2 regions of the Streptomyces sp. NPDC006624 genome follow, and region 1 is predicted to be linked to the other one. Evidence: riboswitches for the same ligand, from Rfam matches in the RefSeq annotation. Region 1 holds a riboswitch; the other holds the start of a gene.
What was found. A riboswitch is a leader RNA that binds a small molecule or an ion and turns the genes downstream of it on or off. The one in region 1 is predicted to bind cyclic di-AMP.
Positions count from the first base shown of each region.

Region 2: linked by a shared signal. The riboswitch ahead of ABZY20_RS19945 (LysM peptidoglycan-binding domain-containing protein) and the one ahead of ABZY20_RS16890 (M23 family metallopeptidase) in region 1 are both predicted to bind cyclic di-AMP.

Region 1 covers NZ_JBEXOM010000007.1:357,009-362,587, forward strand. Annotated here, with positions in the region: gene ABZY20_RS16875 (dihydrofolate reductase family protein) at 1-802, shown strand, start outside; gene ABZY20_RS16880 (alginate lyase family protein) at 962-2,176, shown strand; tRNA gene ABZY20_RS16885 (tRNA-Met) at 2,231-2,304, shown strand; cyclic di-AMP (ydaO/yuaA leader) riboswitch at 2,595-2,751, shown strand; gene ABZY20_RS16890 (M23 family metallopeptidase) at 2,763-3,794, shown strand; gene ABZY20_RS16895 (PrsW family intramembrane metalloprotease) at 3,870-5,234, opposite strand; gene trmB (tRNA (guanosine(46)-N7)-methyltransferase TrmB) at 5,304-5,579, opposite strand, start outside.
Region 2 covers NZ_JBEXOM010000010.1:67,648-73,226, forward strand. Annotated here, with positions in the region: gene ABZY20_RS19930 (glycosyltransferase) at 1-744, opposite strand, end outside; gene ABZY20_RS19935 (GNAT family N-acetyltransferase) at 768-1,853, opposite strand; gene ABZY20_RS19940 (HAD family hydrolase) at 2,028-2,876, shown strand; gene ABZY20_RS19945 (LysM peptidoglycan-binding domain-containing protein) at 2,840-3,610, opposite strand; cyclic di-AMP (ydaO/yuaA leader) riboswitch at 3,614-3,788, opposite strand; gene ABZY20_RS19950 (polyprenyl synthetase family protein) at 4,294-5,307, shown strand; gene ABZY20_RS19955 (sigma-E factor regulatory protein RseB domain-containing protein) at 5,539-5,579, shown strand, end outside.

The DNA of each region.
Region 1 (5,579 bases):
CGACCGGGGCGCCGAGCGCGCCCGTGCCCTCGGCCTCGCCACCGACGTCGTCGCGCTCGGTGACGCCCTGGACTGGCGGCGGCTCCTGAGCCACCTGCACGACGTGCGCGGCGTACGGCGGCTCATGGTGGAGGGCGGCGGCCTGATCCACACCCAGCTCCTGACCCAGGGCCTCGCCGACGAACTCCAGCTGGTCCTCGCCCCGCTCTTCGTCGGCGATCCGCAGGCGCCCCGTCTCTTCGGCCCGGGCGGCTACCAGGCCGGGCGGCTGCGGCTGCTGGAGACCCGGCAAATCGAGGACGTCGTCCTGATGCGCTACGAGCCGACCGCCCCGGGCACCGGACTCCTCCCGGCCGCCGCCGACCACCACTGGCTGGCCCTCGCCTGCGACCTGGCGGAGCGGTGCCCGCCCTCGGACACGGCGTTCAGCGTGGGCGCGGTGGTGGTCGCGGCCGACGGCACGGAACTGGCCCGCGGCCACTCGCGCGAGAACGGCGACCCGGTCGTGCACGCCGAGGAGGCCGCCCTGGCCAAACTCGACCCGGCCGACCCCAGGCTCCCCGGCGCGACGGTCTACAGCAGCCTGGAACCCTGCGCCCGCCGCGCCTCACGCCCCGCGCCCTGCGCCCTGCTCATCCTCGACGCCGGTGTCCGGCGCGTCGTCACGGCCTGGCGCGAGCCGGACACCTTCGTCACGGAGGCCGACGGCAGCGGCGTGCTGGCGGCCGGCGGGGCGCAGGTCGTCGTCCTCCCCGGGCACGAGGAACGGGCCAAGGCCCCGAACCGTCATCTGCTGCCCTGACGCAACCTCCGGCCTGCGCCGCCGTCACCCGCCGTGCCGACGCGCGGGCCGATCGGACCAACAGATCCTGCGGGCCCGCCGCCCGCCGGGTCACGCTGACTGCAGGGCCGGTACGACAGCGCGGAGGCAGTGGGCATGTGGGCAGTGGGCGTGGGGGCAGTGAGGAGACGACGCACGGCGGCGCTGCTGCTCGCACCGCTGCTGGCCGTCCTGCTCGCCGCCTGCGGAGCGGCCGACGCCCGCACCGGCGGCAAGGGCAGGTCCCTGCCGGCCGACGCCCCCTTCACCCACCCCGGCGTCCTCGTCGACCGGGCCGGACTGGACGCCGTACGCGCGAACGTCACCGCCGGCCGGCAGCCCTGGCTGAAGGCCTACCTGGCCATGCGGGACAGCCCGTACGGCTCCTACCGGCACCGCGCCGAGCCCCGCGCGAGCGTCGTCTGCCCGGCCGGGGACCCGGCGGGCCGCGGCTGCGCCGAGGAGCGCGAGGACGCCCTGGCCGCCTACACCCAGGCCCTGCTCTTCACCGTCACCGGCGAGCCGCGGCACGCCGCCAAGGCCCGGCAGATCATGGACGCCTGGTCGGGCACGCTGCGCCGGCACGCCGGGGAGAACGCCGTGCTCCAGGCGGGCTGGACCGGGTCGGTCTGGGCGCGGGCCGCGGAGATCGTGCGGCACACACCCGGCGGGGGCTGGCCCGCCGAGCGGGTGCGCCGCTTCGCGTCCATGCTGCGCACCGTCCACCTCCCCCAAGTCGCGGGCGATGTCCCCGAGTTCAGCGGCACCTGGGATCTGGTGGCGACCGAGGCGGTCATCGCCGTCGCCGTCTTCCTCGACGACCACCGGGCCTTCGACCACGCCCTGGAGCGCTTCCGGGAACGCGTGCCCGCCGTCTTCTACCTGGAGAAGGACGGCGGCACCCCGCTCCCCGCGCCCGGCTCCGGCCTCGACACCCCGCAGCGGACGGCGGCCCGCTGGTTCGGGCTGCGCACCTACCGCGACGGCGTCGCCCAGGAGACCTGCCGCAGCCTGCGGCACGTCGGCGCCTCGCTCGCCGCCACGGCCCACATCGCCGAGACGGCCTGGCACCAGGGGGTCGACCTCTACGGCGAGATCGAGGACCGGCTGACCGCCGCGCTCGCCCTGCACGCCCGCCACCAGCTGGACGGACGCCCGCCGGCGTGGCTGTGCGGCGGCCGCCTCGACGGGAGGCTCGGACCCGGTCTGGAAGTCGCGCTGCACCACCTGGAGGGCCGCCTCGGCAAGTCCGTCCCGGCCGCGCACCGGCTGGCCGTCCGGACCAGGCCCGCCGGTACGGACGGCCTGTTCACGGCCTGGGAAACCCTCACGCACGCGAGCGCTCCGGGCCGCTGAACGGCCGGTGTGCACGAGCTGTCCCGCGCATGGCGTACACTGGAGTCACAACGACGCGGGGTGGAGCAGCTCGGTAGCTCGCTGGGCTCATAACCCAGAGGTCGCAGGTTCAAATCCTGTCCCCGCTACTGAAGGCCGAGGGCCGGAATCCGAAAGGGTTCCGGCCCTCGGTTCTTTCCTCGCCCACGCCATTACGCACGGTGAGTGAACGGCCCCGCTCCGCGTCACGACTGACGCATCGTCATATCCCAGAAGTCACACGGGAAGCGGTCAACTCGCCCGAATTTGCCCGGTCATGGCAGGTTGGTCCGCGCGAAAAAAGGTTAATGATCAAGCGGAACCGCTGGAATACCCACCGCGCGTCTATTAACGTTCGATAACGCAGCGCGGTCGTCCCAGCCGTCACAGAAGGCGGCTCCGTGCGCACGCGCCGAATCCCGAAAGGGAACCGGGGAACCACCACTTGGGGTGAATCGGGCGGATACCGCCGTGGAAGCACGGTTGGTATACGCGCGTAGGAGACCTTCCTGCTCCGAACCCGTCAGCTAACCCGGTAGGCGAGAAGGAAGGAAAGGAGTACGCCCACGTGGCGTCCAACCGGCCTGCCCCCGAGGCCCCGTTCGCGACGGACCAGCGCGAGACCGAGGTCTTCGGCTACAGCGCCCATCGCACCGACGAGGGCCCGTTCCAGGAGTGGAACCCCACCGCGGAGTCCATCCGCCCCGTCCGTGGCCGGCACCGCGTCACCAAGCAGCGCGGCGGAGGGCTCGCCCGCAGCTCCACCGTCCTCGGCGTCGGCGTCATAGCCGCCGTCGGCGCGGGTGGCATGGCCAGCGCCCAGACCGGCAAGCCGCCGGTGTCGATCTCCGTCCCGGACCTTCCCTCGGTGGGTTCCCTCCTTTCGGACGACGACACCCCCGAAGTTCCCGCCACCCCGCTCAGCAGCCTCGGCACGACCACAGCGGACACCGAGCAGGGCACGAGCGGCGCCGGCGAGGCCCTGCGCGCCCGGATCATGGCCCAGGTCGAGCACCAGCAGGACCAGATCGACACCAAGGCCGCCGAGGAAGCCGCCGCCGCCGCCGAGAAGGCCGCTCAGGAAGCGGCCGCCAAGGCGGAGAAGGAGGCCGAGGCCAAGGCCGCCGAGGCCAAGCGGAAGGCCGAGGAGGAGGCCCGCAAGAAGGCCGAGGCCGAGCGGCTCGCCGCCCTCGCCAAGCAGTACACGCTGCCGACCTCCTCGTACACCATCACCTCGTCCTTCGGTCAGGCCGGCGCCTACTGGTCCTCCGGCTACCACACCGGCCTCGACTTCGCCGCCCCCACCGGCACGCCCATCAAGGCGGTGCACAGCGGCACCATCACCGAGGCGGGCTGGAACGGCTCCTACGGCTACAAGACCGTCCTGACCCTCGATGACGGCACGGAGATCTGGTACGCCCACCAGTCGTCCATCGGCGTCAGCGTCGGCCAGAAGGTCAGCACGGGCGACGTGATCGGCCGCGTCGGCGCCACCGGCAACGTCACCGGCGCCCACCTCCACCTCGAGGTCCACGCCGCGGGCTCGTCGAGCGGCATCGACCCCATGGCCTGGCTGCGGGACAAGGGCCTCAACCCGTAAGCAGCGCACGCCGATCGAAGCACCGGCAGCCCTGACGACGACCCCCCGACGTCAGGGCTGCCGGTCTTCGCGGTTCTAGGAGCGGTAGGGGTTCCAGGCCGGGTACGGCGTCTGCGGATGGCCGTGGCCGTGCATCCCGTGCGCCCCGTGAGCCCCGTACATCCCGTGCATCCCATGCACCGGCCAGGGCGGGGCCGCCACGGGGACCGGAGGGGCCGTGACCCGGGCCGCGTGGTCCAGAGCCGGGCGGGCCGCCTCGCGGCGGCGCCACAGCTCGTTCAGCAGTTCCCGTTCCCGTACGACGAAGTCGGCCCCGGCCCGGCCCAGGCGGCCCCGGTGGCGCAGGAACGCCAGGGACGTCGCGTAGGCCTCGTACTGCGCGACCTGCCGTGCCGCCGCCTTCCCGGCGTGACGGCGGGCGTACTGGCGGGCGATCCGGCGGGCCCGCATCGAGCCGAGCGCGTACGGCTCGGCCGGGGTCAGCCAGCCCGCCACCGCGTACGCGGGCAGCTCCGTCCGCACGGTCGTGAGCTCGCGCTGCCGCGTCCAGATCACCAGCCAGGTCAGCAGCCCGAAGACGGGCACCATGAACGCCGCGTACACGGCGAAGAACCCGTACTCGCCGAAGGCCGACGAGCCGTTCCACATCGCGTGCATGCCCATCGCGAGCAGCAGCCCGCCCAGCGGGAAGACGATCCGGCGCAGCTGCCGGCGGTGCGCCGAGAGCGCGGCGATGCCGAAGCCGATGCCGGTCAGCACGGTGAAGAGCGGGTGCGCGAACGGCGACATGACGATCCGCACGAAGAAGGTCGCCGCGGTGACGGAGGCGATGCCGGTGCCGCCGGTGAGCTGGTCGGTGCCGAACGCGGTGCCCAGGTAGAGGATGTTCTCCGTGAAGGCGAAGCCGGTGGCGGTGACACCGGCTATCACCACCCCGTCGACGATGCCGGTGAAGTCACGGCGCCGGAAGAGGAAGACCAGGAGCACGGCCGCCGCCTTGGCCGACTCCTCGACCACCGGGGCTATGACCGTCGCGCCGAGCGTGTCCGCGCCGGCCGGGTCCGCGGTCGCCGTCGCTATCCACCGCGTCGCGAAGCTGTTGGCGACGATCGCTATCAGCGCCGCCGCGCAGGCGCCCCAGGCGAACGAGAACACCAGGTTGCGCCAGGGTCCCGGCTCCACCCGGTCCAGCCAGCGGAACGAGGCGACGAGCAGGGGCACCGGCAGCAGCGCCAGACCGAGCCCCACCAGGAACCCCTCCGTGCCGGTCTCCTCGCGGACCAGGGCGAGGATGACCAGGCCGGACAGCGCGAGCAGCGTGGTGAGCCCGCCGTAGCGCACCCAGGGGCGCTGCCACCAGTGGGCGTGCCGCAGCGGGCCGCCGACGGGGGCGCCGTCGGCGGGAGCAGCGGGATACGGCTGTGGGGGGCAGGTGGCCACGGCATCGACCCTAACGACGGTGGGGCGCTGTCCGCAGGCGGGTGACGTGCCGGGGGCGGTGCGGTGCGGTCAGTCGCCGGCGGGAGGCTGGTCCGCGTGTGGTACGCGACGGAACAGGAGGTCGTTCACGACATGTCCCTTGTCCAGTCCCTGGCCCTCGAAACGGGTCAGCGGACGGAAGCCGGGGCGCGGCGCGAAACCGCCGTCCGCCTGCGTGTTCTCGAAGTCGGGGTGTGCCGTGAGGACCTCGAGCATCTGCTCGGCGTACGGCTCCCAGTCGGTGGCGCAGTGCAGGAGCGCGCCGGGGCGCAGCCGGGTGGCGGCCAGCGTCAGGAAGTCGGGCTG
Region 2 (5,579 bases), on a different contig from region 1:
GTCGACCGGCGGGCGCGCCGGGTCGTACGTCCTTGGAGTGAAGCCTTTCGCGAAGCCGCCGTGGCTCTCCAGCAGCACCTGGGCCGGGGTGGTGAGCCGCGCGGGCAGGATCAGCCCGGTGCAGCACCCCAGGCCGGGGTCGGCGGCGAAGGGCGCGGTCAGCTCGGTCAGCCAGCGCGGATCGGCGATCACGTCGTCGTCGGTGAAGGCGACCACCTCGCCGCGCACCGCCTCCAGCCCGGCGTTGTGGGCGGCCGCGAGCCCCGGAACAGGCTCGCGGACGTACCGCACGCGCTCGGCGTACTTCCGCTCGACCAGCTCCCGCGTCCCGCTCGTCACGGGCGCGTTGTCCACCACGACGATCTCGCACCGCGGATGGTCCTGCGCCAGCAGCGAGTCCAGCGCCCGGGCCAGCTGCCCGGCCCGCTCCCGGGTGGCCACGACGACACTGGCGTACGGCGGCTCCCCCGGCGCACCGGTCTGCGCGTCGGCGCACTCCGCCCGCGCCCGCGCCTCCAGCACGATCCGCGGATCCGCCCCTTCCGGCACCCGCCCCAGCAGCGTGCCCACCGGGCGGCCATGCCGTCTGACCAGCACGAACACCTCTCCGTGCGTCACGGGCGGGCTCCCCGGGCCCGGTCTGAGCACCCCCTGGTCACCGTCGAGGTCCAGCTCGGCGACCTGCACCGCCCCGATGTCCAGGAACCGCCGGATCTCCTCGCGCGCACGCGCCGCACCGGCCATGCGCCCTCCCCCCCACTCGTGTGTCAGGTACGGCGCAGCCGGGCCGCGCCCTTCAGGGTCCGCGCGGCCAGCGACGCGAGCCGCGGCCGGCCACGGACGAAGCTGTGCGCGCGGCGCGCCGGCTCGCGGCTCAGCCAGTGCAGCGCCGCGCCCGCCCCCGGCCGCGTCACCGCGCCCTCGTACACGGGCAGTTCGCCCGTCCGCAGCGCGTCCTTGTACTCAGCGGCGCCCCGCCCCAGGTCGAGCGTGCCGACGCCCTCGGCGGCCGCGGCCTCGGCCATGCGCAGATGCAGCACCAGACCCGGCGAGTACTTCGAGAACTCCGGGTCGTACGCCGGGAACCAGCAGGCCAGCACCGATGCCGAGCGCAGCCCGAAGTGCGCGGCGACCGGCCGCTCCCCGGCGTACAGCACGGACAGCGTGCCGCTGCACTCCGGTGCCCGGGTCCGCGACAGCCGCCCGACGAGCCGGGTGATCCACTCCTGGGCGAAGCGGTCCCGGCGGCCCGTCCTGCGGTACTGCGCCGACTTCCACGCCATGAGCGTGCGCAGCGCGGCCGGGTCCCGCTCGTCGAACACGAACCGCACCGCGCCGACCTGCCGCCCCAGCCGGCGTTCCTTGGCCAGGGTGGTCTTCAGGAACTTCGGCGACCGGGCGCGCAGCACCGACTCGTAGGTCTCGTAGCCCTTCTCGACGTCGACGAGGAAGGTCGCGTGCTCCTCCGCCGCGTGCCGGACGAACAGCCGCTGCCCGGCCTCCAGGTTGTCGAAGGCGAAGCTCGACAGCGAGCAGGCCCGCAGCAGCTCGCCGGTCTCCAGGTCCAGGTCAGGCCGCAGGATCGCGCCCTGCGCGTCCGAGACGCCGAGCCCGATCGCCCGGCCCTGCCCCAACGGGCCCCGCTCGTACGGCAGGAAACCGGCCGGCTCCCGCCCCTCGTACACCACCGCGATCCGGGCGCGCGGCCTCACCAGACCGACGGCCGCGGTGAACTCCGGTTCCATGAAGGGGTTGCGCGGCGCCCCCGAGGCCGCGCGCAGCGCACGCCAGCGCTCCTTCTCCCCCTCGCCGAGCTCACCGGGCCCGGCCACACGAATGCGCCCACTGCTCAACCCGACCCCCCCGATCAAGTCCCCCCTGGACTCTTGGAAGGTACCGCCCGGGACGCCCTCACGGGTAGGTAGCGGACCATGTTGCTGCCAACCGGTGCAGAGGGGCCTTCAACCGGGCAATCGGTGTGCACCGTGCGATGAAACGTACGCGCCCACTGTCCGTATTCTCTGATCATGGCCGCACCCATCGCATATTCACTCATCGCCACCGACCTGGACGGAACGCTGCTGCGCGGCGACGACACCCTGTCCGACCGGTCCCTCGCCGCGCTCGCGCGGGTGGCGGACGCCGGTGCCCAGCACCTCGTGGTGACGGGCCGGCCGGCGCCCAGAGTGCGACCGCTCCTGGACGACCTCGGCGCCCGGGGGCTCGCGGTGTGCGGGCAGGGCGCGCAGGTGTACGACGCCGGCGCGAACCGGCTGCTGTGGTCCGTCACGCTGGACCGGGAACTGGCCGAGACCGCGCTCGGCAAGATCGAGGCGGAGGTGGGGGAGGTGTACGCGGCGGTCGACCAGGACGGGGTCGACGGGCTCACCCTGATCGAGCCGGGCTATCTCATGCCCCACCCGACCCTGCCCGCGGTACGGGTCGAGCGGCGCGACGAGCTGTGGGCCGAACCCATCAGCAAGGTGCTGCTGCGCCACCCCCGGCTGTCGGACGACGAACTGGCGGCGACGGCCCGCTCGGTGGTCGGCTCGCTGGCGACCGTGACGATGTCGGGGCCCGGCACGGTCGAGCTCCAGCCGTGCGGTGTCACGAAGGCGACGGGCCTGGCACTGGCCGCCGAGCACCTGGGTCTGCGGCCGGCCGACACCATCGCCTTCGGGGACATGCCCAACGACATCCCGATGTTCGACTGGGCCGCCCACGGCGTCGCGATGGCCAACGCCCATCCCGAACTCAAGGCCGTGGCCGACGAGATCACCCTGTCGAACGAGGACGACGGCATCGCCGTCGTCCTCGAGCGACTGCTGGGCGGTGCGGATCAGTACGGGCCGTTGACGTTGTCGATCGAGCCGTAGCGGTCGGCCGCGTAGTTGCAGGCTGCGGTGATGTTGGCGACCGGGTCGTACGGGTCGTACGGGGTGCCCTCGACGTGGTAGGCGGCGAAGGTCGGGTCGATCACCTGCAGCAGGCCCTTGGAGGGGGTGCCCTTGGCGGCGTTGGAGTCCCAGTTGTTGATCGCCTGCGGGTTGCCGGACGACTCGCGCATCACGTTGCGGTGGATGCCTTCGTAGGAGCCCGGGATGCCCTTCTGCGCCATGATGTCGAGCGCCTCGCGGATCCATCCGTCGAGGTTGTTCGCGTAGGTCTTGGCGGAGGCCTGGGTGGCCTGGGCGGCGCCGCCGGCGGGCTTGGCGGCCGGCTTCGCCGGGGCGGACGACGGGGTCGCCTTCTTCGCGGCGGGGGCCTTCACCGTCTTGACCTTCAGCTTCAGACCCGGGTGGATCAGCTTCGGGTCGTCGCCGACGGTGGCGCGGTTGTCCTTGTAGAGCTGCTTCCAGCCGCCCGAGACGTCGTACTTGTCCGCGATGCGGTAGAGCGAGTCGCCCTTGGCCACGGTGTGGGTGAGCGACTTGGCGGGCTGGGCGGCCTGGGGAACGGACCGCACGGCGGCGCTCTGGGGTTCGGCGGCGACGGCGTGCGTCGCGCCGAGGAGCGGCAGGGTCAGTGCCGCTCCGCCGGTGCCGACGGCGATGACACGGCGGGTGATCGGGTTCGTTCCGGTGCGACGGTGCTTACCTCGTGCGGGCATGGCGATGTTCCTCTCCGGCGCCTGCGAGGTGAGCTGTCGGGTTCGGGCCGGAAGATGCCCGGCCGCGCAGGGAGCTGTCGTTCCGTGCGCGGCTTCACCCCGAGCCGTTCCGCTGTGCGGACCGGCGACTTACCTGGGTCCCCCGCTCCTGCCCTGCGTGAGTGGTCGGTTCTGTGGGGTATCCGGGCGGGGGCAGGATTCGGCGTCCGCTCGGACAGGGCCGGAACGTATGCGAGAGCACATGTCGGGAACAAGCAGCGGCGTCACATATCGCGCCTGTTGACCTTGGTCGGGGGGTATGGGGGTGCTTGATCCTTTGCGGTTGCCAAGGCTCAACTGGCTTTCGGTGGACGGGGGTACGGGCCGGTGCCGGGGTGGGGCCGCCGGAGGGCGGAAGTGATTCAATTCACTGATCACGTTCCGGGGCGCAATGCTCCGCAAAGGGAATTTGCTCTATTCACACGGCAAATCGCATATCACCCACCACGTCATGGAAAGTGGATAAATGTCTGTTCTTATGAGCTGATCGGGAGCATGGCGGTCGTGATCGGATACCGCCCGGCCTGTAACCCCGGGCGCTGGCGGTGATCGAAACGTGACCGGATACGCTGACTCGAGTGAGGGCAGCGACCTATCGACAATCCGCGTAATCACCGGCAGACACAGCAGACAGGAGACCCCTCGTGACCGACGTCGGGCCGTTCGGGCTGAGCGTGCGGGACCAGGCTCTGGAAGCCGACGTCCAGGCCGGGCTGACGGCTGTCGAGGAAGGCTTGCTCGAGGCCACCAAGAGCGAGGTGCCCTTCATCACGGAGGCCGCCCAGCACCTGGTGCGCGCCGGCGGCAAGCGGTTCCGGCCGCTGCTGGTGATGCTCTCGGCCCAGTTCGGCGCCGACCGCCACGCACCCGGCATCGTGCCGTCGGCCGTCGTCGTGGAGCTGACCCACCTGGCCACGCTCTACCACGACGACGTGATGGACGAGGCCACCGTGCGCCGCGGGGTGGACAGCGCCAACACGCGCTGGGGCAACTCCGTCGCGGTCCTCACCGGCGACTTCCTCTTCGCGCGCGCCTCGCACATCCTGGCCGACCTCGGCCCGGAGGCGGTGCGCGTGCAGGCCGAGGCGTTCGAGCGGCTGGTGACCGGGCAGATCCTGGAGACCGCCGGACCGCAGGACGGCCGCGACCCCGTCGAGCACTACCTGGACGTGCTGGGCGGCAAGACCGGCTCGCTGGTCGCCGTCTCGTGCCGCTTCGGCGCGATGATGTCCGGCGCCGCCGACACGGTCGTGGACGTGCTCACCCAGTACGGCGAGCGGCTCGGCGTCGCCTTCCAGCTCGCCGACGACGTCCTGGACATCGCCTCCGACTCCCACGAGTCCGGCAAGACGCCCGGCACCGACCTGCGCGAGGGCATCCCGACGCTGCCGGTGCTGCGGCTGCGCGAGCGGGCCGCCCGGCTCGGTCTCGCGGACGACCTCGCCCTGTGCGAGCTGCTGGACTCCGACCTCACCGACGACGCCCGGCACGCCGAGGCCCTGCGCCTGCTGCGCGCCCACCCGGCGCTGGAGCAGGCCCGGCGGGACACCGTCCGCTACGCCCAGGAGGCCCGCTCGGCGCTGGCACCGCTGCCCGAGTGCGCCGCGAAGACGGCCCTGGTGGAACTGTCCGACGCCGTGGTGCACCGCGCCGGCTAGCCGCCGTCCCTCCTCACGACCCCTACGGGTCGGGGGAGATGCAGCCCTGTCGTGTCATACCGCAGCAGTACGCGGAGTTGAGCCCGCGGTCTGACGTATCTCCCTGGCCGATTTGGTCAGATGGAGACCACGGAAAACACCACTCCTCACCTGTTCGGGTGAGAATGGCGGCTCAGGGACGAGTGCGAGGACGACACGGACAGCCGCCGCCGACACGGAGGTAGGGCACACATGGCACCGCACGCATCCGACGACAGCACGACCGCCGGGGA